Regions from separate parts of the Pseudarthrobacter sp. NPDC058329 genome, predicted to be linked through region 4. Evidence: riboswitches for the same ligand, from Rfam matches in the RefSeq annotation. Region 4 holds a riboswitch; each other region holds the start of a gene.
The links. A riboswitch is a leader RNA that binds a small molecule or an ion and turns the genes downstream of it on or off. The one in region 4 is predicted to bind thiamine pyrophosphate.
Positions count from the first base shown of each region.

Region 1 (7,099 bases), 99 kb from region 4:
CACGGCGTACTTTTCAAGTTCCGCCTCAATGATCGCGAGGTCGGCCAGGGGGTCGCGGTCCGATTCAAGGGTTCCGCAGTCAAGGACGTGGACCAGCGCGGCGCAGCGCTCCACGTGGCGCAGGAAGTGGTGGCCGAGGCCCCTGCCCTCGCTGGCGCCTTCGATGAGGCCCGGGACGTCGGCGATGGTGAAGCGGACGTCGCCGGCCTGGACCACCCCGAGGTTGGGAATAAGCGTGGTGAAGGGGTAGTCGGCGATCTTGGGCCGGGCCGCGGACATGGCGGCGATAAGGCTTGATTTGCCGGCGGACGGGAAGCCCACCAGGGCGATGTCGGCGATCGACTTGAGTTCCAGCACGATGTCGCTGGATTCGCCCTCGATGCCGAGCAGGGCGAACCCGGGAGCGCGGCGTTTCTGCGACGAGAGCGCAGCGTTGCCGAGGCCGCCGATGCCGCCTGCCGCGGCCACGTACTCGGCGCCTTCTCCGACGAGGTCCGCCAGGACGGTGCCGTCCTTGGACTTGACCACGGTGCCGTCCGGGACGGGAAGGATGAGCGTTTCGCCGTTCTTGCCCCCGCGCCAGTCGCCCATGCCCGGGCCGCCGTTGGTGGCGTGGCGGTGGGGTGCGTGGTGGTAGTCGAGGAGGGTGGTGGTCTGGTGGTCCACGCGAAGGATGACGTCGCCGCCGTTGCCGCCGTTGCCGCCGTCGGGCCCGCCCAGCGGCTTGAACTTCTCGCGGTGGACGGAGACGCATCCGTGGCCGCCGGTACCGCCGGATACGTGCAGTACTACCCGGTCTACAAAGCTGGCCACGTGGATCTCCTCAGTGCTGTTTCCTGGACGCCGCGGGGCGCCAAGACGATTGTAATGCGGTTAAAAGAACAGTGGAGCGGACCATCTGGCCCGCTCCACCGCTTCAGAACTTTTTGTTACTCTGCAGCTGCAGCAGCAACGATGTTGACGACGCGACGACCGCGGCGGGTGCCGAATTCAACGGCTCCCGGGGTCAGTGCGAACAGGGTGTCGTCGCCGCCACGGCCAACGCCGGCGCCCGGGTGGAAGTGGGTGCCACGCTGGCGGACGATGATCTCGCCTGCGGAAACAACCTGGCCGCCAAAGCGCTTGACGCCGAGGTACTGAGCGTTGGAATCACGACCGTTGCGAGTGGAGCTCGCGCCCTTTTTATGTGCCATTTGAAATGCCTGCCTCTAAATTCTGGGGATCTGCTGAAAAACCTGAACAGTAACGAAGGTTACTGGATACCAGTGATCTTGACCTTGGTCAGTTCCTGGCGGTGACCCTGGCGCTTCTTGTAACCGGTCTTGTTCTTGAACTTCTGGATCACAATCTTCGGACCACGGAGGTCGTTCAGGATCTCAGCAGTAACAGTTACCTTGGCCAGGTCAGCAGCGGCGGTGGTGATCTTGTCACCATCGACCAGGAGCAGTGCGGGCAGCTGAATGGTGCTGCCAGCTCCACCGGCGACGCGGTTCAGGGTAACGAAGTCTCCAACGGAAACCTTCTCTTGGCGGCCGCCTGCGCGGACAATCGCGTACACCACTTGGGAACTCACTTCTCTCGACGTTTATTACTAAATTTGCGTGCGGAACCGGCCAATAAAAGCCTGGTTTCTCGCTGTGCCTCAACGCCGTGGGGTCATAACCCAAGTGTTGGCGTAAGCACCGAAGATCTAGAATACGCTAATTTTGTCTTCGGCCGCAAATGAGGCTGGTTCCGGCGGGTTCACTGTGATAGGTACCACAGCTCAACTCCGGCGTCCGCACCGTGCCCCACCATAGTACCGGTTGCGCCGCCTTTGCATGGTCAGGAGTGGATGCGCGGCGCGTCGAAGAAGTCCACTTCGAGGCGGCAGGACTGCTTGAACGCCGTCAACATGGCGGCCCGGTCCGCGGCGGAAGCCTTGCGGCCCGCTTCATCCACTATGGCAATAGCCCTGCGGGTGGCGGCTGCGAATTCTTCGTCTGCATAGGTGCGCAGCCAGTCCGCGTAAGGGTGTGTTGAGGGCTCACCGGCGGCAACGAACTGGGCGTGGAGCGTGGCCCCCACCTCCGCGTAGAGCCAGAAGCAGGGCAGCACGGCCGCCGCCAGGACCGCGTAACTGCCCGACGCCGATGCCGCCGTCAGGTGGTCCACGTAGGACTTGGTCACGGGGCCCAGCCGGGGCTGGACCGTCCGCGTGCTCAGCCAGGAACGGTGGAGTTCTGACTCGACCTCCAGGCACTGCCCGGCAGAAGCAGCCCAGAAGAGCTGCTCGGCCTCGGTAGGCGCCAGCGCACTCGCCCTGGCCAGAACCCGGGAATAGCCGTTGAGGTAGATGGCGTCCTGGGCGAGGTAGTACCCGAATTCCTGCTCCTGGAGGCTGCCCGAGGCCAGGTTGCGGATGAAGTCCAGGGCATAGATGTCGTCCAGGTCCGGCTGCGCCTCAGCCCACAGTTGTGCGGCGAAGCTGCCTTCGGAGGGCAGCGGCTGCAGGTGGTGGAAGTGGTGCACCGGTCCGTTGCCGGTTCCCACCTCCAGTTTTTCGGATGCCTCCAGGGCCCCGGCCAGCCAGGGTTTGACTTCCCGGAGTGACGCCTCCCAGTCCCCCAGCCGCGCGTGGGCGGTTGCCATGGCAGAGGACAGTGAACAGCCGGTGCCGTGGCTGTTCCGCGTTGCCAGCCGGTCCCCCGACACCACCACCACTTCGCCGGTCAGCAGGCCAGCGGTGTTAACGAGCGCATCGGGGCACTCGTTGCCAGCCAGGTGGCCGCCCTTGACCAGCACTGTTGTACCGGTCGCAGTGGCAAGGGCGCGGCCTTGTGCCAGCGCACCGTCCCAGCTGTCCTGCAGTTCCCCGCCAACCAGCATGGCGAGCTCCGCCAGGTTCGGGGTGATGAGGTGTGCCAGCGGCAGGAGCCCGCGCAGTGCCGCTTCCGCGGACTCCTGCAGGAGCCGGTCCCCGCTGGTGGCAACCATCACCGGGTCCAGGACCACGACGGCGGGACGCACCTTCCGGAGCCACGCACCCACCGCCTCGATGACCTCGGCGTTGCCCAGCATCCCGATTTTGACGGCGTCGATGCCGATGTCGTCACTGATGGCATCCAGCTGTTCACCCAGGAACGCTGCGGGGGGCACGTGCACGGACCTGACGCCGCGCGTGTTCTGGGCGGTCAGGGCAGTGACGGCAGCCATTCCGTAGCCCCCAAGGGCGGCGATGCTTTTCAGGTCGGCCTGGATGCCGGCGCCGCCGGAAGGATCGGAACCGGCAATGGAAAGGACCCGCGGTATGGGCCGGCCTGGCGTTGTTGGTGCCGTAGTGAAGGTTGCCGTGGTGGCAGTGGGCATTACAAGAGTCGTAGACAAAGAGACATCCCTTCGCCGGTGCTAGCCGGACAGGTTCAACGGGTGTGAATCTCAGCCGGCCCTCTGCGCGGCACCCCGTGTCGGTTCCCCAGCCTAGCTTTTTTCCCAGGCGGGGACCGAAGGTGACACTTTGCGACCAGCCACCCTGCCTTTGGGTTGCCCTGCCCGGTTGGGGGCCCGCACGGCCCTTGGATCCCGTGGCGTTAACGCGCGATGCCCGGCCAGCCACTGCTGTGGCTGGCCGGGCATCCGTACTTGCGGCCCCTAGAGTTCCGAGGCCGGAACCCCGACGCCGAGGATGATGGGCGCCTCTGCCGGCTTAGCGGCCGGTTTTGCAGCGCCCGCCTCTCCCGCGGCGCCTGCCGGCTCCGGGGCCTTGGCCTCGTGGGTATGCCCTGTGCTGGCTGCCGCCACACTCTCGTGGTGCTGCACGGTGGTTTCGTTGGCAGCTCCCTGGGCGCGGCTGGCACTGCGGTGGCGCCGCGGCCGGCGCTGCCGGGATTGCTCCAGTGTGTGGTCGGTGTAGTCCTTTTCCGGTGCTGCAGCAGCGGCCGCAACGGCAGGCACCTGCGCGGGCTGCACCGCTTCCACGGGCTCTGCAGGATTCTGCTCCGGTTCTGCCTGCTCCAGCCGGATTTCAGCGGGCGCCGGCTGGCCGAGGTGGGCGAAGGCTTCAGCGAGCCGGTCCAGGGTCAGGGCCGGCTTCTGCTGCTGCTCTTCTGCATGCTCAACGAACGGCAACACCACCTTCTCCCCACCGAAGGTGAGTACGGCAGCCGGGCGCGCCTCGTCGTCGCGTTTTACAGCCTCCGCTGCAGGGGCCGCCTGGTCAGCGGCCGCCTGCCTGGCTGCCGCCACTTCGTCGTCGTGCAGGTGCGCTGCGTGCGCGGCGGCGGCGATGTTGGCAAGGGCCAGCCGGGTGGCCTCAGCCTTGGCGTGCCTCTCAGCGTCCGAGGGGTCGGGCTGGACGGTGTGGACGTGGACGGCAGCCGCCGGGGCAACCTCAGGCTGCTGGCCCCCGCGGCCGCGCCGGCGCTTGCGGTCCGGGCGGGCGCCGGGCTGGCTGCTGTCGATGCGCTGGGCGTCGGCGCGGTGGCCTTCGCTGCGGGCTTCGGGCCGGCTGTCGGACCGCTGGACGTGGTGCTCGGCGGCTACGATGTTGGCCCGCCGGTGCTCCACGGGGTCGTCGTGGGTGACAACGCCGCGGCCGGCGCACGTTTCACACTGCTCGCCGAATACTTCCAGGAGCCCGGTGCCCATCCGCTTACGCGTCATCTGGACCAGGCCGAGTGACGTCACTTCGGCCACCTGGTGCTTAGTGCGGTCACGGCCCAGGCATTCCACCATGCGGCGGAGAACGAGGTCGCGGTTGGATTCGAGGACCATGTCGATGAAGTCGATGACGATGATGCCGCCGATGTCCCGGAGACGGAGCTGGCGGACCACTTCCTCCGCAGCCTCGAGGTTGTTCTTGGTCACGGTCTCTTCGAGGTTGCCGCCGCTGCCGGTGAACTTGCCGGTGTTGACGTCCACCACGGTCATGGCTTCGGTGCGGTCGATCACCAGCGAACCGCCGGACGGCAGGAAGACCTTCCGCTCCAGGGCCTTGTGGATCTGCTCGTCGATGCGCCAGGCAGCGAAGATGTCCTGGTCCTTGGTCCACTTCTCAAGGCGGCCCACCAGGTCCGGCGCCACGTAGGTGACGTAGGCCTCGATGGTGTCCCAGGCTTCCTCACCGGAGACGATCAGCTTGGAGAAGTCCTCGTTGAAGACGTCGCGGACCACCTTGATGGTGAGGTCCGGTTCGCCGTAGAGCAGCTCAGGGGCGAGGATCTTGGTGGACTTCGACTGGCTCTCGATGCCCTCCCACTGGGCCCGCAGCCGGTTGATGTCGTGCGTCAGCTCTTCCTCGGAAGCGCCCTCGGCGGCGGTGCGGACGATGACGCCTGCCTGCTCCGGGAGGCGGTCCTTGAGGATGCGCTTGAGGCGGTTGCGTTCGACGTCGGGCAGCTTGCGGGAGATGCCGGTCATGGAGCCGCCGGGCACAAACACCAGGTAGCGGCCGGGCAGTGAGATCTGGCTGGTCAGGCGGGCGCCCTTGTGGCCCACGGGGTCCTTGGTCACCTGGACCAGGACGGTATCACCGGACTTGAGGGCGTTTTCGATGCGGCGCTGCTTGCCCTCAAGGTTGACGGCTTCCCAGTTCACTTCACCGGCGTACAGGACGGCGTTGCGGCCGCGTCCGATGTCCACGAACGCCGCTTCCATCGAGGGCAGCACATTCTGGACCTTGCCCAGGTACACGTTGCCAATCAGGGAGTCCTGCTGCGTTTTTGACACAAAGTGCTCGGCCAGGACACCGTCTTCGAGGACGGCGATCTGGATTCTGTCGTCGCGCTGGCGAACAATCATCTGCCGGTCAACAGACTCACGGCGGGCCAGGAACTCGGCCTCGGTGATGACCGTGCGGCGGCGGCCAGTGTCACGGGACTCGCGCCGGCGCTGCTTCTTCGCCTCCAGGCGGGTGGATCCCTTAACGCTGGTGACGCGGTTGCTCACGGCCGGCTCGCTCACGGCGCGCGGCGCACGGACGCGGGTGACCGTGTTGGGCGGATCGTCGTCTCCCCCGCCCGTCAGTTCAAGGTCCTGGTCGCCACGGCGGCGGCGGCGGCGACGGCGGGACGTTACGCCCTCTTCGAGCTGACCGGCGGAGTCCTCGTCGGCGTCGTCCGAAGCGTCTTCGCCGGCACCTTCGCTGCCCTCAAGGTCGGCGTCCGCTTCACGCTCGCCGGTACGGCTGCGTCCCCGGCGGCCCCGGCCCCGGCGCCTCCGGCGTCCGTTGGCGTCCTCAGCATCGCTCTCTTCGGCGTCGTCCTCTCCTGCTTCTTCCACAGCGGCGGGCACCGGACGCACCACGGTGCTCAGGTCAGGCGCCTGGAACAGCACGGAGGTGGGGGAAGCAGGTTCCATAAACAGGGAGCCGAAGGGGCTGGCAGGAGCCGCGGGCGCCTGCTCCTCCGGAGTTGCTGCCTGCGGCGCTTCAGCCTGGGGGACAGCCACTGCGGGGGCTTTTTCTTCGGCGGCTTCTTCTGCTGGTGCCTCTGCCGTTGCAGGCTGGGCAGCTGCTTCTGCAGGCACGGCAGCTTCGGTTTCAGGCGCTGCCGGAACATCGGCTGCCTGGACATCGGCCGGCTCGGCACCGGTCGGTGCAGGTACGGCTTCGGCTTCGGCAGCGGGTGCGGGTGCGGAGGTCTTCCGGGTGGCAACCCGGCGGCGACGGACAGGCTTCGTTTCAGCCGCCCCGGCGGCCGGCTCCCCCGCTGGAAGCTCTCCGGCGGAAAGCGCAGGCGCATCGGCACCTGCGGCGGCATCAGGGGTTGCGCCGGCAGCGGCCTGGACGCCGGCCGCTGCTTCAGGTTCTGCATCTTCCGCGAACGCCGGAAGGGGTTCAGCGGTTTCGGCTTTTTTCCGGGCGCGCGTCCGGCGGACGGGAGCTTTGGCCTCCGGCGCAGCGGATTCCGCCGCATCCGCTCCCGCAGCGGGAGCATCGACGCCGGCGGGGGTACTCCCTGCCGAACCGGCTTCCGGGAGGCCAACTTCCGGGATCAGGGCCTCGGCCTTGGGCGTGGCCTTCCGGCGCGTCCTCGTGGTCTTCTTGGGGGCAGCGCCGGCCTCGGTGGCCGCTGCTTCGTCGTTAACGGCTGAAACTTGTTCATTATCCATATGTGGCAAC
Region 1 covers NZ_JBHVZR010000001.1:715,047-722,145, reverse strand. Annotated here, with positions in the region: gene obgE (GTPase ObgE) at 1-813, opposite strand, end outside; gene rpmA (50S ribosomal protein L27) at 930-1,193, opposite strand; gene rplU (50S ribosomal protein L21) at 1,253-1,561, opposite strand; gene thiD (bifunctional hydroxymethylpyrimidine kinase/phosphomethylpyrimidine kinase) at 1,825-3,348, opposite strand; TPP riboswitch at 3,357-3,454, opposite strand; gene ACFVYC_RS03405 (Rne/Rng family ribonuclease) at 3,631-7,089, opposite strand.
Region 1: it holds a riboswitch for thiamine pyrophosphate, as region 4 does, so the genes downstream of both, thiD (bifunctional hydroxymethylpyrimidine kinase/phosphomethylpyrimidine kinase) here and thiC (phosphomethylpyrimidine synthase ThiC) in region 4, are expected to answer to the same signal.

Region 2 (7,099 bases), 320 kb from region 4:
GTGAGGCCCTCGTCGTCGGGATCTGCGGCGCGGATATGGGTGGGCTGCGTCATGTAGCGGCGTGCCATCGCGATGACCGGGCCGGGCATGGTGGCGGAGAAGAGCAGAGTCTGGCGGACAGCCGGCGTGCCTGCGATGAGGGTTTCGACGTCGGGCAGGAAGCCCAGGTCAAGCATCTCGTCAGCTTCGTCCAGGATGACGATCTTGACGTTCTTCAGGCTCAGGTGCTTCTGCTTGTAGAGGTCGATGAGGCGGCCGGGTGTTCCCACCACGATCTCCACGCCCTTCGTCAATGCCTCCACCTGGGGCTCGTAGGCACGGCCGCCGTAGATGGTGGCGATGCGGGCGTTGCGCTTCCGGGACGCCGTCTGTAGGTCATTGGCCACCTGCACGGCGAGTTCGCGGGTGGGCACGATCACCAGGGCCTGCGGCGCGCCGGGCACGGCCAGCTTCTCGTAACCGGGATCGTCCTGGCCCACCACCCGCTGGAGGGCGGGGATGCCGAAGCCCAGGGTCTTGCCGGTGCCGGTCTTGGCCTGGCCAATGATGTCGTGGCCGGACAGGGCCACCGGCAGGGTCATGGCCTGGATGGGGAAGGGGTGGGTGATCCCGGCGTCGGCCAGGGATTCCACGATGTCGGCACGGACGTTGTAGTCCGCGAAGGACTTCTCCTCGATTTCGTGGGGCAACTCGTCCGAGATGATGGTTTCTTCGGGCTCGAGAACTTCAGTGCCGGACTCGTCGGTCAGGAGCTGGTGGGTATGCAATTCACTCACTGTGGAGTTTCCTTATTCATTTGGGCAATGGCGCTGCCTGCTCAACGGGCCGGCCGCGAGGCTGTTCCGGAGCACGCTCGAAGCGCGCACGCAATTCCAGTGGAAGCCGATCGCGGGCTATCTAAATGCTGGCACTGGTGACCAGCGGGTGTATATCAAGATCGCGTAGGGGCGGGCTTGTTGGTTTCAAATCAAGGAAATCAACGACCGGGCATCCATTTCTACTTCTTCAGTCTAGCCGCAGGCAGCGCAAATCCCGGCTTCGCGGCCCGGCGGCTCTGCGGCACCGCTACTCCACGAGCTCGAAATGGACTTCCCGCGTTGCGATATCCGAGGAAACCAGGCGGACCCGGACTTTGGTTCCGGACTCCAGTTCACCGGCGCATCGCGCGGTGACAGCGGGGTCGGCGATCTGGATAATGCCCGAACCGCCATTGCCGTTGCCGTTCTTCCCGTTCCCGTTGCCGTTTTTGCCGTTCTCTTTTTGTGGTTTGGACCCGGAGATCACGATCGCCTCGAATTCCTGCCCGATGTGGTTGACCAGCAGTGCCGCCTCCACGGTGTCCAGGGCCATGCGCTCCATCCGCGACGCCAGCTGGTCGGACCCGGCCATGATCTCCGGCAGCGACGGAAGAGCCTTCCGCGCCCACGCCGGCACTTCGCCGCCGTTGCTCAGGGCCTCGCAGATCACCAGCACAAAGCGGTCCACCAGGCGGCGCAGCGGGGCGGTGGTGTGCGCGTAGGCGGCGCCGATGGCCGACTGGTGAGCGTCCTCGGGGACGGAGCCGTCAAAGGCGGTGTAGGCGGCCCCCCGGAACAGCGTGCCGGCCGAGTGCATGATGGCCAGCTGCCGGGGTTCGGTGGGGTCCAGGCTGCGCAGGTATTCGCCGTAGCTGACTTCACCGTCCCAGGGCTTGCCAAGGGCTTCGGTCTGCAGCCGGAAGTGGTTCAGCGAGCGGTCGTCCGGGGACGGCATGGTGCGCAGGATTCCCACCTTCCCCGCCAGCATGAGCCCGGCCGCCGCCATCCCTGTCATCAGGGATATCTGGGCATTCCAGTCCTCCACGGGAAGCTGGGGAGCGGCGGAAATCCGGTAGCCGCCGTCGGGAAGCTGGACAATCTCCTGTTCCGGCATGTTCAGGCTGGCGCCGCCGCGGGCACGTTCCAGCTCCACACGCTTGAGGCCCACCTCTTTGAGGAGCTGCAGCACCGGTGAGGCAGTGCCGGCGTCCAGCTCGGCCTGCACACCCTTATAGCTGAGCTTCGCGCGGCTGCGCATCCGGGCACGCTGCACTGCTGCGGACTTCACCTCGGCGGCGCTGTCCAGGCGGAAGTCCCACACGAACGCAGAGCAGTCCTGGCCGGGGAGGAGGCTGCCGGCCTGCTCGCTGATGACTTCCGGATGCAGCGGGATGCGCCCGTCGGGCGCATAGAAGGTCTGGCCCCGGCGGCGGGTTTCCGCGTCCAGTGGCCCGCCGGGGGTCACAAAGGCAGGGACATCGGCAATGGCGTACAGCACGTGGTACCCGTCGCCGTCGGGCTCTATGAACAGGGCCTGGTCCAGGTCCGTGGATGATGCCGGATCGATGGTGATGAATTCGACGCCGGTGAGGTCGTGGTCAGGGAGCTGCAGGGATTCAACTGCAGCTTTCGCGTCAGCCACCGCCTCCTCAGGGTAGGCGCCGGGCAGCTCAAGCTCGGTCCGCAGGGCACCCAGGGCAGCCTCGAGCGCGTTGTTGTGCTCATGGACGTTGGGAGCCAGCCGATGGTGTGACACGAAAATCAGCCTAGCCCGAATTCCCGCCATAGTGCAGGCATCGGCCCGGAGTGCCGTCCTGCCAGGCCCTGGGCGCCACAGCCCGCCGTCCAGCCCCCCGGAGGTGCAACGTCAGGAGTTGGGTGCGTCCAGGGCAGCGAGCAGCGAGGCTGCGGCGGCTGCGGGATCGCTGGCCTCCGTAATGGCGCGGACCACCACAATCCTGCGTGCGCCTGCGTCCACCACTTGTTCCACGTTGCGGTGGTCGATGCCGCCGATTGCGAACCAGGGAACGCCGTCGTCGGACGGTCCTTCCTGCCGCGCAGCTTCGGCGGCGTACCTCACCAGGTCAAGTCCCACGGCCGCCCGCCCGGGCTTGGTGGGTGTGGCCCACACCGGGCCCACGCAGAAGTAGTCCAGCCCGGCGGGGCCGGCCGCCGCAGCCAGGGCGGAGTCCACCTGTTCCGGTGCATGGCTGGACAGGCCGATGGCCGCGTTGCCGTTGAGCAGCGTGCGCGCAGCGTCCAGGGGCAGGTCCTTTTGGCCGATGTGGAAGACCGGCGCGCCGGACAGGACGGCGATGTCCGCCCGGTCGTTGACGGCCCACAGCCGGCCGTGCCGCTCTGCCGCCTCCTTGAGGACCGCCAGGAGTTCCAGCTCTTCGGCTGCCTCGATGGTCTTATCCCGAAGCTGGATGATGTCCACCCCGCCGGCGAACGCCGCATCAACGAACTCCGCGAAGCCGCCGCGGTCCTTGCGGGCATCGGTGCAAAGGTAAAGGCGGGCGGCGCTGAGGCCGTTGCTGACCTTGGCGCTGCTGAGGACTTCGGTGCCGGCGGCAGGGGTTCTGGACACATTCATGGGGAAAAGCCTAGTTCCTCTACACTTGCCTCGTACTGCGGGAGCCCGCGGCAGCTGTCACAAAGCGCCGGGCTGAGAGGGCGTCAGAGCCGACCGCTTGACCTGATCCGGTTAATGCCGGCGTAGGGAAGGAGACACATGAGTGCATCATGGGACAGCCCTCCGGGCAGCCCGCGCAGGCGTGCGGACAGCATCATCGAGGCCGACGTGGCAGTCATCGGCGGCGGAGTTATCGGCCACAGCATCGCCTGGGAGGCGAAGCGCTCCGGCCGCACCGTGGTGGTCATCGACGACGCCCCGGGCTCCGGCGCCAGCTGGGCTGCCGCCGGGATGTTGGCTCCGGTGAGCGAGCTGCATTACCAGGAGCAGGATCTCCTGGACTTCATGCTGGACGCCTCCGCCCGCTGGCCGGCCTTCGCCGCCGGACTCACGGCAGCGTCAGGGGCAGACCCGGGATACATCACGACGCCGACCCTCGCCGTGGGTGCCGACGCCGCCGACCGCCGGGCACTGATGGACCTGCGCGCCGTCCAGCAGGCAAACGGCCTGGCCGTTGAGCCGCTCACGGTCCGCGACGCACGAAAACGCGAGCCCCTGCTCAGCCCGGGGATCGCGTGCGCGCTGGACACACCGGCCGACCACCAGGTGGACCCGAGGCTGCTGGTCGCCTGCCTGCAGACCGCATTGGCCGGCGACGGCGCGGCGGACAAAGGCGGGAACAATAACGGAGCCGGAGGGCAGGGCACTGCAGCAGCCGGCGCCGTCGACGGCTATGCGGTCCTGGCCAGGGCAGCCGGGCTGGTTTGGCAGGACGGAGCGGTGGCCGGAGTTCGCCTCGCGGGCGGCGGAACGGTGCTGGCCGCCGAAACTGTAGTGGCGAACGGGCTCCACGCAGGAGCGCTGGAAGCATTGCCCGCTGATTTGCGCCTGCCGTTGCGGCCCGTTTACGGGGACATCCTGCGGCTCGCCGTGCCCCGGCATCTGCAGCCGCTGGTCACGTCCACCGTCCGCGGGCTGGTGCGCGGCGTACCGGTGTATATCGTGCCGCGCCGGGACGGCACTGTGGTGATCGGGGCAACCCAGCGTGAGGACGCGCCGTCGGCCACGGATGCCGTGTCTGCCGGGGGCGTGTACCAGCTCCTCCGCGACGCGCAGGTGCTGGTTCCCGCCGTGGCCGAACTCGAACTGCTGGAGGCCACTGCCCGAGCCCGGCCCGGAACTCCGGACAACGCGCCGCTGCTCGGGCGGGTTCCCGCCGCTGGCGGGAAGGGCGCCCGGGACTCCGGATACATAGCCGGGCTCATCATCGCCAGCGGGTTCTTTCGCCACGGAGTCCTGCTGGCGCCTGCCGCCGCCGCCGTCTGCCGGGAACTCCTGGACGGGCAAATGGACGCCCGCTGGGCCGCGTTCAACCCGGACCGCTTTTCAACCAGTCCGGGTGCCCGCCTGACCACTGCCCGCCTTAGCCACACACCGCCCACGAAGGAAACAGCATGAACATCACCTTGAACGGAACCCCGCACCTTGTGCCCGAGGGGGCCTCCATCACAGTGCTCGTCAGCCAGGTCACCGGGCGCCCGCTCGCGGCCAGCGGCCAGGCCAGCGACGGCCGGAAGCTTGGCGTTGCCGTGGCGCACAATTCCCAGGTGGTGCCGCGAAGCCAGTGGTTTGCCACCGCGCTCGCGGACGGCGACGACGTTGAGCTCGTTACGGCAGTACAGGGAGGCTGACACCATGACCGAAACCATCACCACCCCAAACCTGGCAGGCCACGACGACCCGCTGGTGATTGACGGCGTCGCACTTGCCTCGCGGCTCATTATGGGCACTGGCGGCGCGCCCAGCCTGGACGGCCTGGGCGCGGCCCTCCTCGCCTCCGGGACGGGACTGACCACGGTGGCAATGCGGCGGTATTCCAACGCGGAGACGGGCTCGCTCTTCCAGCTGCTGGTGGACCACGGCATCCGCGTGCTGCCCAACACGGCAGGCTGCTTCACCGCGCGGGACGCCGTGCTGACCGCAGAACTCGCGCGTGAGGCGCTGGAGACCGACTGGGTGAAGCTGGAAGTCATTGCTGACGAGCACACCCTGCTGCCGGACGCCGTCGAACTGGTGGACGCCACGGAACAACTCGTCAACCGGGGTTTCAAGGTTTTTGCGTACACCAACGATGACCCTGTCCTGGCGCTGCGGCTCGAGAACCTCGGGGCCACCGCAGTGATGCCGCTCGGGGCGCCGATCGGTACCGGACTGGGCATCCTGAACCCGCACAACATTGAACTGATTGTGTCCCGCGCCTCAGTGCCGGTGGTCCTGGACGCCGGCATCGGCACTGCCTCCGACGCTGCGTTGGCCATGGAACTGGGCTGCGACGCCGTGCTGCTGGCCACAGCGGTAACGCGCGCCCAGAATCCTGCCCTGATGGGGGAGGCCTTCAAACACGCGGTGATCGCCGGTAGGCTGGCAAAAGCGGCCGGCAGGATACCGCGCCGCGAACATGCACTGGCATCGTCGGCCATGGAGGGCCGGGTCGAGTTCCTGTAGCCCGCCCCCGGCGGCCGCGGACGCCAGTTCCCAGGCGAGGAGCAGCTATGGCCGGCAAGGATGTTCTTTCTCCCGAGCGGCTCGAGGACGCCCTGGCCGTCCTGCCCGACTGGCTGTACCGCGGGGGTGCGCTGGTGACGGTCTACAAGCTGCCGACGGCGGCTGCCGCACTTGAGCTGATTGCCGCCGTCGGGCGCCTCGCCGAGGAGCAAAACCACCACCCGGACCTGGACTGGCGCTACAACCGGGTGTATTTGCGCTATACCTCCCATGACGCCGGGGGAGAGGTGACAGCCCGCGACGTGGGCGCCGCCGAGGCGGTTCGTGAAGCTGCTGCCGCGCTCCGGGCAATTGCCGAGCCGGCCAAACACCCAGCGGGTTCTTAACCGCCCGTGACCACTGCCCCGGGGGCAGTGGTCACGGTGGTGGGCGGCCCGAAATCAGATTAGAGCCTGAGGGCCTCGGTAAGCCGTTCCAGGTCATGCCTGGCCCTTACGCGGCCCAGGAAGAGGGCCACGGCAACTGCTGCTGCCGCGCCCAGAACCATGGGAAGGACCCAAGGCAACCACGTCGTTCCCGGCCGGTAGCCAAAGCCGGCGGCCATCAGGATGATCCAGCTGAGCGCTCCCACACCGACGCTCACGGCGGCGGGCAGGACTACTCCGTATTTCGTGTGCCGCTTGTCGTTGGCCCAGACAATGAAACCAGCGGCGGCCGTCACCAGCACCACAATGGTCAGCGAAAGCATGGCTCTCCTTGGAATACCCGCCCTGAGGGGCGTACGGCTAGAACTGGCCGAAACCTACGCGGCGGACTTCTTCGGCTCCGATCTCGACGTAGGCGAGAGCCGTGCCGGGAACAATGATCAGGCGCCCCTTGTCATCCTTGAGCCGCAGTTCGTTGCCGCTGGTGATGGCTTCCTGAACTACCTTGGCTACGGAGTCCGCGTCCTGGACAGATTCCAGCACAATTTCGCGGCCAACATTCTGCACGCCGATCTTAATTTCCACAGGGGGCCTCCCAGCCGGTTCACGTTTCTCGGGTTATGTCTTATTTGTAGTCTAGGACTCTTTGGGGAAGCGAGAGATTCCGCGCCAAGCTAAACGGTAGATGAGGTCGCTGGCCACATTGATGTCCAGATTCCCGTCGGTTTCGAGCCAGT
Region 2 covers NZ_JBHVZR010000001.1:291,767-298,865, forward strand. Annotated here, with positions in the region: gene ACFVYC_RS01450 (DEAD/DEAH box helicase) at 1-776, opposite strand, end outside; gene ACFVYC_RS01455 (RNB domain-containing ribonuclease) at 1,066-2,553, opposite strand; gene thiE (thiamine phosphate synthase) at 2,665-3,393, opposite strand; TPP riboswitch at 3,421-3,539, shown strand; gene ACFVYC_RS01465 (FAD-dependent oxidoreductase) at 3,532-4,890, shown strand; gene thiS (sulfur carrier protein ThiS) at 4,887-5,123, shown strand; gene ACFVYC_RS01475 (thiazole synthase) at 5,128-5,937, shown strand; gene ACFVYC_RS01480 (4a-hydroxytetrahydrobiopterin dehydratase) at 5,985-6,323, shown strand; gene ACFVYC_RS01485 (hypothetical protein) at 6,383-6,685, opposite strand; gene ACFVYC_RS01490 (DUF3107 domain-containing protein) at 6,723-6,947, opposite strand; gene ACFVYC_RS01495 (TetR/AcrR family transcriptional regulator) at 6,999-7,099, opposite strand, start outside.
Region 2: it holds a riboswitch for thiamine pyrophosphate, as region 4 does, so the genes downstream of both, ACFVYC_RS01465 (FAD-dependent oxidoreductase) here and thiC (phosphomethylpyrimidine synthase ThiC) in region 4, are expected to answer to the same signal.

Region 3 (7,099 bases), on a different contig from region 4:
GCGTGCCGTCGCAGTAGGGCTTGATAGCCGACGCGCCACAGCGGCACAGGGCTACGGTCTGGCGCTGGCGGGGGACCGGGTCCCCGGAAGGCGTCACGATTTCGAAGTCGCCCCGGACAATCAGTGGCCCGTCGGGGCACACCACGATCGAGCTTTCGGCGGGTTCTTGGTTCATGGCTGCTCCTGGCGGGGGTTGTGGGCGGGAGTCTGTACGTTCGGTTGGCGAAGGACGGCGATTTTCCCGGAGTGCCTGCGCTGGAGTTCGGACTGCGGGTGCGCAGCGGCTTTGAGTCGGGACCCCATGTAGGGCATGCCCCCCGTGAGGCGGAAAGCCAGTGCGATCCAAATGCAGACCGCCCGTTCCAATGCCCACAGCGGGGCGCACCACACTGCGCGGAGGGGGAAGAAAAAGTTACCGTGGTGCCGCCGTCGCCCGACTCCTGCCATGATGACCGGTGCCGCCGCCAGTCCCAGCAGGGCCGGCCCGCGGTACCTCGCGGGAAGGCAAGAGGCTGCGGCGAATACCGGAAGAAGGGAAAGTTCCGTGGCGAGGCGGCGGGGCTCCGCGAAGTCGTCGTATGCCTGCCGGATACGTTGCTTGAGGAAATGCCGGAACGCGGGCGGCCTGCGGGCAACGAACAGGCCCGGGAGGATCTTCTCCCGGCCGCCGGCCGCCTTGACCGTCCGGATCAGCTCCAGGTTCTCGAACAGCACCGGATCGTAGCCGCCGGTGGCCAACAGGGCGCTCCGGCGCACGGCTAGAGTACCCGGGAAGTCCGCAGACCAGGCCCGGTTGATCAGGGTCCTGGACGTATCCCACCAGGCGTGCCAGGGCAGGGGGTCGAAATAGTTCTGCGGCCGCACAACGTCCGCTGACTCAAGGTGAGCAATGATGGCGGTGAGCGATTCGCACGTGTAGCGCACGTCGTCGTCCGCTATCACCAGCAGCTCTGCCATGGAGGAGCGGACGCCGGTCATCACCCCGGCCACCTTGCCGTTGCCTCTGGCGTTGGAGCCGTCGCTGCCGCCCGGCTCCGGACGGAGGTGACGGACGGCAGCCGGGAAAGCGGCCCGATGCCGCTCGAACAGCTCCGGGCTGGAGCCGTCAACCACGGTGACAGGTATCCAGCCGGAGAGGAGTTCGAGGTAGGCGGCGAGGTCCGGCAGTTCCGAATCCCCGGTCCAGCGCAGCGGCAGGATGTACTCTGCGGACCGCCCGATGGCTGTAGTGCTCACGCTGCTGCCGGCACTGCCGCCCTCAGCGAGCTCTCTCCGTTTTCCCAGCAGGTCAAAAGGTGCGCCGAAAGCCTGCCATCGATCGCCATCACAGCAGTCGCCCCGAAGAGGACGTCCCCGAGCAGTCCGGGTTCGGCCTCCACGAGTCCTCCTGCGAGGTCGCGGCCGGCGATCTGCTCGTGGACGGCGTCGGCTTCCACGTGCTCGTCAAAGTAGTGGGTGACCTCGGCGTCGAAGCCGTGCCGGCGGAAGCCGTTGCCGTACAGGCGGTTGGGCTGGGAAGAGGTCATCTCGTAGATGGCCAGGTGGCCGGTGATGGCGCCGCGGAGCCGCCGGTTGAGCCCGAACAGTGACATCATATTTACCGCGGCCAGGGACACGGCCGGTACCGCGTCGAGGTAGGCGCCGTAGTGGTCGTCCATTCCCAAGCCCCGCATGGTGCGGGCGAACAGCGCGCTGTGCATGCGTTCCGGACGTCCGCCGCCGTACTCATCGGCCTGGATCTCCACCAGTGCAGCCTTAGGCCTGCCGGCGAGCCGAGGGATGGCCCAGGTGTGCGGGTCCGCTTCCTTGAGCTGGTAGACGGACTTGTGGACCAGGAACTCCTTGAGCTGATCCAGGGTCGCCTTCTTGGCGACGTACCTGGACACGCTGGGTCCGGTATCGGTGGCGGCAAGGCCGAACAGGACGTCGGCGACGGCATCACTGGTCATCTTTGCCGCAGGTGGCAGGTCCAGCTCCCCGGCTGCTGATTGGGCAGCTGCCCGCAGCGCTTCTTCGAATGGCCTTTCGAGCAGGCGGCGGACGTGGATCAGGCCCGGCTCCCATTCCCACTCGTCCCCGACGCCTTCGAGGCCGGAGTAATGAAGCTCGTAGAGGCAGAAAAGTGCCAGCTGGACGTCGTCGTCCCCAATGATGTCGGTAGTTGCACCCAGGTGCGGCGCAACATGCCGGCGCAATTCCTCGACGCCCGCGGCGGCGTCGTCTGTCCCGGCTGTAACTGCCAGGGCACTGAACAGGGCGGTGCTGATGGGACCTCTGGGTTCCGGGATCTTCATGATGCTCCTTCGGGCGGCTGCGGCGCTGCCGGTGCTGCACCGTCGACGGTGGCGGCTTTGGTTAAGGCTAGGCGTTCAGGTCGCGTTCGCGGCTGCGGCGTGAGGTGGTCCGCGGGGACAGCAGGATGGCGAGAATGATCATGGCCAGGCCCAGGGCAAGGTGCAGCCAGTTGTCAGCGCCGTTAAGGGGGACAAAGTTGGCCGGGGTCTCATCGCCCACCAGGAGGCCGTACAGCCAGAGAACCAGGTAGATGACTCCCCCGTAGATGAGGTAGCTCCTTGCCTGTTGGTGTGTCCTCGCAAGCAGCGTGCCAGCCACCCCGAAGGCCAGGTGCACCACGTTGTGCAGGACTGAAACTTGGAAAACGCCCATGAGCAAGGATCTCGAGCCGTGCCCGGCCATACCCATTGCTCCGTAATTGCTGGTGATTCCGGGGATGAACCCTACGACACCCACCAGCAGGAAGACGCCGCCCGTTGCGAGGGCCGCCGTTTGCAGGCCTGTCCTCGCTCCGGTGGCGCGGGTGCTGACTGTCATGACCTGTCTCCTCAAAAGCCTGGAGACAACATAGTAAGCATGATTACTAATTTAAGCTAAGTGCGTCCATTTTGCTGTTGGACCCGTCTTCCCGGCCGCTGGCTGCAGCTCCCGCAGCCGCTGGTGGCCCCTCAACCCTCCGAGGTGCTCCACACGTAGGGGTTTGAATGGTGCCCGCCGTGGCGGCCATGCTCGTACCCCTGTTGCCAGGCCCTCCCGACGGCGGACACCAGTTCCGCCAGCAGGGGATAGTAGGGGTGGTCCGGGCCGATGTAGATCATTTCCTCCGCGGCCTTGTCCACCGCCGCCCGCACCTGGTTGTCGGCTGCATTACCGAGCATGGCGCCCCTCCTTTGAAACTTCCGCCACCTGCTTTGAATGTACTCCGGGCGTTCCAGGGGGTCCATTACGGTGGTTGACCCAGGCGTTACTCCGACTTCATGGACCTGCGGATTTCGCGCAGGGCCTGGACCACAAGGTCATGGTCCTGCACCTGGGGAAGCCCCGAAACCGTCACTGTAGCGACTGCGCCCACCCCGGCAACGTACACGGGAAAGGAGCCGCCGTGAGCGGCATACCGCGACTGATCGAACCAGGCGTGGTCTTCAATCCGTCCACCGCGGACCCGGGCGCGCAGCCCCACCAGCAAGGAGGGCACCTCGTAACGGGCCGCGGTCCGCTGCTTGGCACGGATCCAGTGCTCGTTGTCCGGGGTGGCACCGGCCAGGGCAACGTGGAACAGGACCTGCTCTCCCTTGGTGATGTCTATCGCGATGGGAAACTGGCCCTCCTTACCGAACTCCACGAGCAGCAGACCCAGGTTCAGTGCATCGTCCATGGAGAAGCCGGGCAATTGGAGCTCCCGGATTTCGCCCTCAATCCGGGCAATCAGTGCTTGGAGTGATCCTTCCGGCTGGATGTCATCGGAATCCGGATCGAACTCGGTCACATGCGGGGAATTGGCAGTCATGGCCCACAATCTACCCCTCCTCCGGTGTAAACTGGACCCCGCCCACCAGGGCGATTATTTACCCACAGAAACTATTAACGACAGGGGAGCGCCGCCGTCGGGCATCACTGGCCAAGCCAGGATCCGCAGGTGGGCGCTGAGAGTGCGGACAGCCGCAGACCCTCGAACCTGATCCGGTTAGTACCGGCGCAAGGGAGTCGAGTTCTCGAAGCACCGCAGCGGCGTGCCGTTGCCGTGCTTTCCCCTCCTGTTCCTCAGGAGGAATTGCATGGCAACTACAGCAATCAAGAAGACCACCAGCAGGTCCTGGCGCGTCGTGGACATCGTGGTGGCAGCATTGATCGCCATCGCCGGCGGCGTCATCTTCTGGGCCTGGTCCCAGGGGGCGGCCGCAGTCTCGGCGCCCATGAACGCCCTCTACCCGCCGCTCACCGGATTGCTGGCCGGCGGCTGGATGATCCCGGCCGTGCTGGGCATGCTCATCATCCGCAAGCCGGGCGCAGCGCTGTTCTGCGAGACCGTTGCGGCCACCGGCGAACTGCTGATGGGTTCGCAGTACGGCGCGTCCGTTCTGTTCTCCGGGTTTGTCCAGGGCCTCGGCGCCGAGATCATCTTCGCCATCTTCGTGTACCGGAAGTTCAACCTGCCGGTATCCCTGCTCGCCGGCGCCGCTGCCGGGCTTTTCTGCGGCCTCAATGACTCCTTCGCGCCCTGGGGCTGGAACATCGCCTACTCCGGCGGGGACAAGCTGGCGTACATCATCTTTACCGCCGTTTCGGGTGCCGTGATCGCCGGAGCACTGTCCTGGATCGCCACGCGCGCGCTGGCGAAGACAGGAGTCCTGGGCTCCTTTGCGTCGCGCAAGGCAGCAACGGAGCCCGTCTTCTCCTGATGACTGCTCCTTCCGTGCACGGCGCCTCGGTGGCGGCGCGGCCGGCTGCAGTCGCCGCCCGCGGCTGGGGCTGGCGGCACGGCGGCCGGTCCAAGCCGGCTGTCCGTGCCCTTGACCTCGACATCCAGCCGGGCGAGCGCGTGCTTCTTCTTGGCCCGTCCGGAGCGGGCAAGTCCACGCTCCTGCATGCGTTGGCAGGGGTGCTGGGCGATGCGAACGACGACGACGGCGAGGCGGGCGATTCCGACGAGTCGGGTTCGCTGCTGATTGACGGCGCCTCCCCCCGCGGGCAGCGCGGCCGGGCGGGACTGATGCAGCAGGACCCGGAGACCCAGGTGGTCCTCTCGCGGGTCGGCGACGACGTCGCCTTCGGTGCCGAGAATCTGGCCGTGCCCCGCGACGACATCTGGACCCGCGTGCACGAGGCGCTGGACGACGTCGGGCTCTCCCACCTGCCGCTGGACCACCCGACGTCGGAGCTGTCCGGTGGCCAGAAACAGCGGCTGGCGCTCGCGGGCATCCTTGCCATGCGGCCCGGGCTGATTCTCCTGGATGAGCCCACGGCCAACCTGGACCCCGCCGGGGTGGTGGAGGTGCGCGACGCCGTTGGCCGTTGCCTCGACAAGACCGGGGCAACCCTGGTGGTGGTGGAACACCGCGTGGCCGTGTGGAAGGACCTGGTGGACCGCATTGTGGTGCTGCAGCCGGGATCTTCTGCCGATCCGGCCGTGCTCCTGGACGGGCCGCCGGATCAGGTGCTCAGCGAAGCCCGGAGCATGCTCATCGAAGCCGGGGTCTGGGTGCCCGGCTACGTCCCCGCTACCCGTGACCGCGCGTCCGATCCGGGCCCCGGTGCCGGGGACCTGCTGCTTGCCGCCGAGCAACTGGCCGTATCGCGGCAACGTGCCCGCCGCAAGGGCTTCCGGAAGCTGCCGCCGGTGCCGGTGCAACAGGGGATTTCCGCGCAGGTCCGTGCAGGGCAGTCGCTGGCAATTACCGGGCCCAACGGGGCAGGAAAGTCCACCTTTGCGCTGACCCTCGCCGGGCTGCTGGAGCCTGTCGACGGGAAGGTTTCCGCCACCCTGGCACTCAGCAGGGGCGGGGGAATCGACCCGTACGGGTGGAAAGCGGAGCAGTTGATTGAGCGTGTGGGCACGGTGTTCCAGGAACCTGAGCACCAGTTCGTCACCGGGAACGTGCTGGATGAATTGCGCTTTGGGCCGCGGCACCTGGGGCGCGGCGAGGAGCGGGTGGACGAACTGCTGGAGCGGCTCCGGCTCACCGAACTCGTTGATGCGAACCCTTACACGCTTTCGGGCGGGGAGAAGCGGCGGCTCTCCGTAGCCACTGTCCTCGCCGCCCATCCGCAGGTCCTGGTCCTGGATGAACCCACCTTCGGGCAAGACGCCAACACCTGGGCCGAGCTGGCATCGTTCCTGTCCGAGTTGCTGGACGCCGGCACCGCCGTGGTGTCCGTAACCCACGATGCCGAATTCACTGCGGCGTTGGGCGGAACGGAACTGCGCTTGGCAGCAGCGGCGGTGGCACCATGAGGCGGGAGCTGAACCTGCGCGGCAACCGCGCCCTCCTGACGCGCGCCAACCCGCTGAGCAAGTTCGCAGCCGTTTTCCTGATCACTGCCGTCCTCGCGCTCTCCATCGACTGGGTGTCCGCCTCCGTGGCGCTCGTCTTTGAATTCCTGCTGTTCCCGTTGGCGGGTCTCACCCTGACGCTGCTGTGGCAGCGGGGGTGGCCGCTGATCCTTGCCGCCGCCGTCGGTGGCTGGAGTACCTCCATCCTGGCTGCCGACAGCGGAAGGACGCTGATCGACGTCGGCATTTGGAGCATGAGCGAAGGCTCGCTGGAGCTGGGGCTCGGGTTTATGCTGCGTGGGCTGGCGATTGCGCTGCCGGCGGTGTTGCTGATGAGCTGTACCGATCCAACGGACCTGGCCGACGCGCTGGCGCAAAAGGCGCGCCTTCCGCACCGGTTTGTGCTGGGAACCCTGGCCGCGATGCGGCTGGTGGGGCTGCTGGCAGAAGAATGGCAGACCATCGGGATGGCGCGCCGTGCGCGGGGCGTCGGTTCCCGCGGAAGTGCCCTGGAACGGGTGAAGGCCACGCTGGGGCAGAGCTTCGGTCTCCTGGTTCAAGCCATCCGGCGTGCTTCAAGGCTGGCCGTCACCATGGAGGCGCGCGGCTTCGGTGGGGGTAAGCGGACGTGGGCGCGGGAATCCACCTACAGCGGACTGGACGTGTGGGTCCTGGCCGGCGGCGTGGTGATGGCAGGCGCGGCGTTTATTGCCGCCATGTGGGCTGGCACTTGGAACATGGTGTGGCTGGGGAGCTGACGGAAGCTGCCCTCCGGAGGCTGGGCGCCGGCTTAGTCGCAGGAGTGGTTGTAGT
Region 3 covers NZ_JBHVZR010000002.1:282,652-289,750, reverse strand. Annotated here, with positions in the region: gene ACFVYC_RS05820 (CDGSH iron-sulfur domain-containing protein) at 1-175, opposite strand, end outside; gene ACFVYC_RS05815 (glycosyltransferase) at 172-1,236, opposite strand; gene ACFVYC_RS05810 (iron-containing redox enzyme family protein) at 1,233-2,294, opposite strand; gene ACFVYC_RS05805 (DUF4383 domain-containing protein) at 2,362-2,832, opposite strand; gene ACFVYC_RS05800 (hypothetical protein) at 2,964-3,173, opposite strand; gene ACFVYC_RS05795 (heme-degrading domain-containing protein) at 3,260-3,802, opposite strand; TPP riboswitch at 3,875-4,015, shown strand; gene ACFVYC_RS05790 (ECF transporter S component) at 4,071-4,694, shown strand; gene ACFVYC_RS05785 (ABC transporter ATP-binding protein) at 4,694-6,247, shown strand; gene ACFVYC_RS05780 (energy-coupling factor transporter transmembrane component T family protein) at 6,244-7,044, shown strand; gene ACFVYC_RS05775 (hypothetical protein) at 7,077-7,099, opposite strand, start outside.
Region 3: it holds a riboswitch for thiamine pyrophosphate, as region 4 does, so the genes downstream of both, ACFVYC_RS05790 (ECF transporter S component) here and thiC (phosphomethylpyrimidine synthase ThiC) in region 4, are expected to answer to the same signal.

Region 4 (7,099 bases):
GTGGAACCTGCGGCCGGGTCAGCTCTTCCGTTCCCCCGGTGCGTCCCTGCGCAGCAGCCGGCCGTCGACGACGTCGTACCCCAGGTCCTGCAGGGCGGTGCGGTCGGCACGCGGCAGCTTTCCGGCGTCGAACGTTTCGAGCAGGTCCGGGCGCCGCTCCGCAGTCCGGCGGTACTGTTCGCTGCGGCGCCACTGCGCAATTTTTCCGTGGTTGCCGCTGAGGAGCACGGCCGGAACCTCACGATCCCGCCAGACAGAAGGCTTCGTGTACACGGGGTACTCGAGCAGCCCGTCGGAATGGGACTCCTCCACCAGCGACTCGGGGTTGCCCACGACGCCCGGCAAGAGCCTGCCGATGGCTTCGACCATGGCCAGCACGGCCACTTCCCCGCCGTTCAGGACATAGTCGCCCAGGCTGACGGGGCGGACGGTGAAGTGCTCGCGGGACCATTCGATGACCCGCTCATCGATACCCTCGTAGCGGCCGCAGGCAAAAGTGAGGTGCTCCTCCTCGGCCAGTTCGTAGGCGAGGGCCTGCGTAAACCGCTCCCCCGCCGGCGACGGAACGATCAGGACCGGCTTGCCCGCATCTTCAGCACGGTCCGCGGCAATCGAGGAGAGAGCCTGCGCCCACGGCTCAGGTTTCATCACCATTCCGGCACCCCCGCCGTAAGGCGTGTCATCCACCGTGCGGTGTTTATCGGTGGTGAAGGCGCGGAGGTCGTGGACGCGAAGGTCCAGCAGCCCGTCCTGGCGCGCCTTGCCGATCAGCGACAGTTCCAGAGGGGCGAGGTACTCGGGAAAAATGCTGACGACGTCGATCCGCATTTAGGCTTTGCCTTCAGTTTCCGGCGCGGCGTCCTGGTCCGCGTTGACCTCGAACAGCCCGTCCGGCGGGGTGAGGAGTATGAACCCTTCCTCGATGTTGACCTCGGGCACGATCTGCTCAACGAAGGGGATCAGGATCTCTTCCCCGTCCGGTGTGGTGACCATCAGCAGGTCCTGCACAGGCATGGTGTTCAGCGCAGAAACCTTACCCACCACGCGGGAGCCCACCCGGGCTTCAAGGCCAACGAGTTCATGCTCGTACCAGCCCTCGTCGTCGTCCTCGTCCAGCTCTTCGGTCTCGATGAAGAGCTTGGCTCCGCGGAGGGTCTCCGCTTCGTTGCGGGTCTCAATAGACTCGAAGCCCAGCAGGAGGATGTCCTTGTTCCAGCGGGCGCTGCTCACAGTGAGCGGGCCTGCGGACGCCGGTTCAACCACAAATTCAGTGCCCGGCACAAACCGGTCCCCAGGGGCGTCGGTCAGGACCTGGACGGTAACTTCCCCGCGGATGCCGTGGGGTTTGCCGATTCGTGCCACCTGGAGCTGCATGTGTTCCTCTGTCTTGGGTGTGGTTGGCGGTGATCTGGTGAAAGCACTCCGGCCCCTCCACCGTTGGTGGAGGGGCCGGAGCAAGAACTGATGTTGCTGAGCGCTCAGCGGCGGCGGTCGGTGTCGACGACGTCGACCCTCACCGGTTCGCCGCCGGCCAGGGCTGCCACAACGGTGCGCAATGCGCGTGCCGTGCGGCCCTGGCGGCCGATCACCCGTCCGAGGTCGTCCTGGTGGACCCGCACCTCGAGGGTGTCCCCGCGGCGGTTGCTCTTCGAGCTGACCTTGACGTCATCCGGGGAATCAACGATTCCCCGGACCAGGTGTTCCAGCGCTTCTGCCAGCAATTTACTCAGCCTCGGTGGTCTCTGCTTCGGCCGGTGCCTCGGCTGCGTCAGACTTGGATGCCTTCTTGGTGATGGCTTCCGGGATGATCACGGAACCCTTTTCCGGGGCAACGAAGGCTTCCTTCGGAGCTTTGGTCTTCAGGGTGCCTTCCTGGCCCGGGAGGCCCTTGAACTTCTGCCAGTCACCGGTGATCTTCAGGATCGCGGCAACCTGCTCGGACGGCTGGGCGCCGACGGACAGCCAGTACTGGGCACGCTCGGAGTCAACCTCGATGTACGAGGGCTCTTCGGTGGGGTGGTACTTGCCGATTTCCTCGATGGCGCGGCCGTCACGCTTGGTGCGTGAGTCTGCGACGACGATGCGGTAGTACGGTGCGCGCATTTTGCCAAAGCGCTTAAGGCGAATCTTTACGGCCACTTTTGTGGTCACTCCTGTTTCAGAAAGGGGGTGAACCCGGCGTTCTGCACCCGTGGGGCGGGCCGTACTTGCGGGTTCGAAGGACAGGATCCGGACGCGGAGAGAGGGGCCACGCAGATCGAGTACCTGTTTATTGTGCCAGATGAGCGCCCGGATTTCGACTTGACACCCCGCCCGCCGCCACCGGCAGGGACGCCGGAGGTGACGCCGGCGCCGGAGTCAGGAGGACCAGACGTACAGGCCGGTCCGTTCCGAGTCGTCGATTCGGGCAGCCAGTTCCGCCAGGTGCTGAACATAGGCGCGCGCCTGCGCCGCTTCGAACGGCATGTCATCCTGGGCGGCCCACTGCTCGGCAACGTCGTCGAGGACGTTGCCTTCCCCCTCAGTTTCATAGGAGAGCAGGTCCGCCAGGGCGCGGACCATGGCAGCTGGAACAGCCAGGAGCGAATCGCTCGATACATCCACCATGGTCAGCTCGTAGTCGGCTCCTCCGGCATGCACGGCGGTGCCGGCGAGGTCACCGAGCTGTTCCACTTCGAAATCGCTGATTCCCTGGATCCTCACGGCGTCGCCGGCAGGCGCGCTTCCCCCCTGGTCCAGGATTCCGGCGCGCTTCAGCGCGCCGTCGTGGGTGGCCACAAAGATTTCGGTGAAGCCCATGGGAATTGCCCTCATTCCGTCGACGGTGCGGCCCACGCAGGCGGCACCCGCCGCCCCGGCCGTTCGGCTTCAGCCTAGTACACGGCCCGCCACTATCCGGGCCGGCCGCACAGCAGTCCGGGCGGCAGGCCCCCGGCCCGGGGGCGCCGGCTTCAGCGGACAGCTACCCGGATCCGGTTGCGCCAGGGATCCTCGAACTGCAGTTCCGCGCCGGTGTGGTGCGCCGGCAGCCCGGCAACTTTCAGCCGGTCCGCGAGCGCCCCCACGTGGTCTCCCGACGGCACCTCGATGAGCACTTCGCCCAGGCCGAGCGTGTCCTTGCGGGGGCCCGCACCACGGCTGTTCCAGACATTCATGGCCATGTGGTGGTGGTAGCGGCCGGCCGAGACGAACAGTGCCTGCCCATGCCAGCCGGCGGTCTTTTCAAACCCGAGGATTCCTACATAGAAGTCACGGGCCAACTGGACATCGCCCACCTGGAGGTGGACATGGCCCACCCCCGCCACGCTTGCGCGCTGGCGCTCAAGGGATTCCTCGGTGAGGTGCTGTTCCAGGTAGCGCTGCGGCGGCAGGGCCAGGCTGTCCATGACCACGTCCGTGCCATTCCAGGACCAGTTGCTCCGCGGCCGGTCCCAGTAGAGTTCGATGCCGTTGCCTTCGGGGTCATTGAAGTAGAAGGCTTCGCTGACGAGGTGGTCGGCGCTGCCAGTGAAAGAGCCGGGTTCAAACCGGGCAGCGGTGGCGACGGTGGCGGCGAGGTCTGTCTGGTTCTCAAAAAGCAGCGCGGTGTGGAAGAGACCTGCCTCTCCCCTGCCCGGGAGGTCCAGCCCGGGAGCGGGGGCGAGGTGGACCAAAGGCTTACGGAGGCGGCCGAGGTAGAGTCCGCCGTCCTGCTCGGCGACCACCTCAAGTCCGAGGGCGCGCTGGTAGTAATCGGTCATGACCTTCATGTCGCCGACCTTGAGCATCACGGTGCCCATAGCGAGATCGGCGGGGAGAAGGTCCTGGCTGGTGGCTTCTGCAGTCATGTGGGAACTCCCGGTGCTGGGGCCCTTCGGGGTTGGGGGCCTATGACTAATAAAATTACTTGAAGCTTCAATTTATTCCAAGTGCAGCAAAGTCAGTCCCATGGCCGGCGTCAGCGGATGACGCTGCCTCCCAGCACTACGTGTGCCAGCCCGCTGATTGTTTCCGGCACCTTCCGCGGATCCTCCCGGCACAGCACAACGTCGGCGCGGGCCCCCTCCTGCAGGCATTCCACCCCCAACCACTTCCGGGCGGCCCAACTGGCGGCGTCAAGGGCGGCGGCAATCGGCAGGCCGGCCCTGTGGAGGGCAAGGATTTCATCCGCGATCCTGCCATGACGGATGACGCTGCCGGCATCGGTACCGGCGTAAATTGTCACCCCTGCTTCGTACGCCTCCAGCACCCGCTCTGCCCGGCGCTCCCACAAGGCGCGCATGTGTGCGGCGTACCGGGGAAACTTGTTCTCTGCCTGGACGGCGATGTCCGGGAACGTTGCGATGTTGATCAGGGTGGGCACAATGGGAACGCCTTGCTCCGCAAACCGCGGGAGGTGCCGTGGCAGGAGGCCGGTGGCGTGTTCGATGCAGTCGATGCCGGCGTCCAGCATCTGGTCCAGCGTGTCTTCGGCGAAGCAATGGGCGGTGATCCGGGCGCCTTCGTCGTGCACCGCCTGGACGGCGTCCCTGACGACGGCGGCAGGGAACGACGCCGCGAGGTCACCGGCGTCGCGGTCGATCCAGTCCCCCACGAGCTTGACCCAGCCGTCGCCGTCGCGTGCCTGCTTCCGGACGGCTTCCACCAAACCGTCCGGTTCCACTTCCTCAGCGAAGCCCCGGAGGTACCGGCGGGTCCTGGCGACATGCCTGCCGGCGCGGATCAGCACCGGGGCATTCCTGCTGTCCTGCAGGAAGCGGGTGTCCGCGGGGGAACCGGCGTCCCGCACCAGCAGTGTGCCCGCGTTCAGGTCGGTCCGGGCCTGTTCCTCCGCCGTAGCCGAGTCCACTGCGCCGCCGGGCCCCAGGCCGATATGGCAGTGGGCGTCAACGAACCCCGGCAGCACCCAGCCGTCCAGGATCGTGTCCGGTTCCCCGGCCGGCCGGTGGAACGTGAGCCTGCCGTCGACGGACCAGAGCCCGCGCTCCTCGCTGTCCGGCCCGGTCAGGACCGTCCCTGTGAACTGGATGATTTGTGCCATGGATTTTGCCTCTCTCCCGCCCGGACAGGCTAGCACCACCCGACGTGGCAGTGTCCCGCTGCGTCCTCCACGTCCGCCGGGGGTTGTGGTAGCTTCGTTGTGACCACACGGGTGCCCCTGCAGGGGCTGAGATCGGGCTGAGGCAGCCTGCGACCGTTGAACCTGTCCGGGTAATGCCGGCGAAGGAAGTGAAGTATTCCTTGAGTGCACCAAATGAACAGCTGAGCCCTGCCCAAATGCAGTCCGGCGCGGCAGACGGCCAGGACCAGCAACCTGTCACCCAGTCCCTGAAGTCACACTCGCTGGCTTTCATCGAGGACGCGCAGTCAGGCATCAGGGTGCCCGTCACCGAGATAGCCCTGGAGCCCTCGCTCAACGGTGAGGCCAACGGCCCCTTCCGTACCTATCGCACGGCCGGACCGGGCAGCGACCCCGTTCGTGGCCTCGCCCCTTTCCGGTCGGAATGGATAGCCGCCCGTGGGGATACGGAATCCTACGGCGGCCGTGGACGGAACCTGCTCGACGACGGCCGCTCCGCAGTCCGCCGCGGGGCTGCCAGCGCTGAGTGGAAGGGCGCACGGCCGACGCCCCGCCGCGCCGTCGAAGGCAAGACAGTGACTCAGATGCACTACGCCCGGCAGGGCGTCATCACACCGGAAATGCGGTTCGTGGCGTTGCGCGAAAACTGCGACGTGGAGCTGGTGCGGAGCGAACTGGCGGCAGGCCGGGCCATCATCCCCAACAACATCAACCACCCTGAATCCGAGCCAATGATCATCGGCAAGGCCTTCCTGGTGAAGATCAACGCCAACATCGGCAACTCGGCAGTCACCAGTTCCATCGCCGAAGAGGTGGACAAGCTGCAATGGGCCACCTCGTGGGGTGCCGACACTGTGATGGACCTTTCCACGGGCGATGACATCCACACCACCAGGGAATGGATCATCCGCAACTCGCCGGTTCCGATCGGCACCGTCCCCATCTACCAGGCCCTTGAAAAGGTCAACGGCGAAGCAAATGCGCTGACGTGGGAAATCTTCCGCGACACAGTCATGGAACAGTGCGAACAGGGCGTGGACTACATGACCATCCACGCCGGCGTCCTGCTCCGGTACGTTCCCCTGACCGCGAACCGGGTGACTGGCATCGTGTCCCGCGGCGGGTCGATCATGGCCGGCTGGTGCCTCGCGCATCATCGGGAAAATTTCCTTTACACACACTTCGATGAGCTCTGCGAAATCTTCGCCAGGTACGACGTCGCGTTTTCACTCGGCGACGGGCTGCGTCCGGGGGCAACGGCGGACGCCAACGATGCCGCGCAGTTCGCCGAGCTGGACACACTGGCCGAGCTGACGCAGCGTGCCTGGGAATACGACGTGCAGGTGATGGTGGAGGGCCCCGGCCACATTCCGTTCCACCTGGTCCGGGAAAACGTGGAACGCCAGCAGGAGCTGTGCAAGGGCGCGCCGTTCTACACGCTGGGGCCGCTCGTTACCGACGTGGCGCCGGGGTATGACCACATCACTTCGGCCATCGGCGCCACGGAGATCGCCCGCTACGGCACCGCGATGCTCTGCTACGTCACCCCCAAGGAACATCTCGGGCTGCCGAACAAGGACGACGTCAAAACCGGGGTGATTACGTACAAGATCGCCGCGCACGCGGCAGACCTCGCCAAGGGCCATCCGGGCGCGCACGAACGTGATGATGCATTATCCAAGGCGCGCTTCGAGTTCCGCTGGCGGGACCAATTCGCTTTGTCCCTGGATCCGGTGACGGCCGAGGCCTTCCACGACGAAACCCTCCCGGCGGAACCTGCCAAGACCGCGCATTTCTGCTCCATGTGCGGTCCCAAATTCTGTTCCATGAGGATCAGCCAGGATATCCGGGACGAGTACGGTTCAGCGGAATCGCAGGCGGCCCTGGCGGCGATGGCCTCCGGCATGAGGGGCAAGAGCCAGGAATTCCTGGCCGCCGGCGGCAAGGTCTACCTTCCGGAACCGCGCGTCGCCACGGGCTGAGGCGCTAAGAGGCCCGTGCTGACTGGACCCGGCTGACGTCACTGAGGAAGGAGCGGAT
Region 4 covers NZ_JBHVZR010000001.1:616,180-623,278, reverse strand. Annotated here, with positions in the region: gene trmD (tRNA (guanosine(37)-N1)-methyltransferase TrmD) at 19-828, opposite strand; gene rimM (ribosome maturation factor RimM) at 829-1,374, opposite strand; gene ACFVYC_RS02905 (RNA-binding protein) at 1,479-1,721, opposite strand; gene rpsP (30S ribosomal protein S16) at 1,723-2,139, opposite strand; gene ACFVYC_RS02895 (hypothetical protein) at 2,359-2,799, opposite strand; gene ACFVYC_RS02890 (VOC family protein) at 2,952-3,827, opposite strand; gene ACFVYC_RS02885 (amidohydrolase family protein) at 3,938-5,020, opposite strand; TPP riboswitch at 5,118-5,225, shown strand; gene thiC (phosphomethylpyrimidine synthase ThiC) at 5,257-7,041, shown strand; gene ACFVYC_RS02875 (alpha/beta fold hydrolase) at 7,046-7,099, opposite strand, start outside.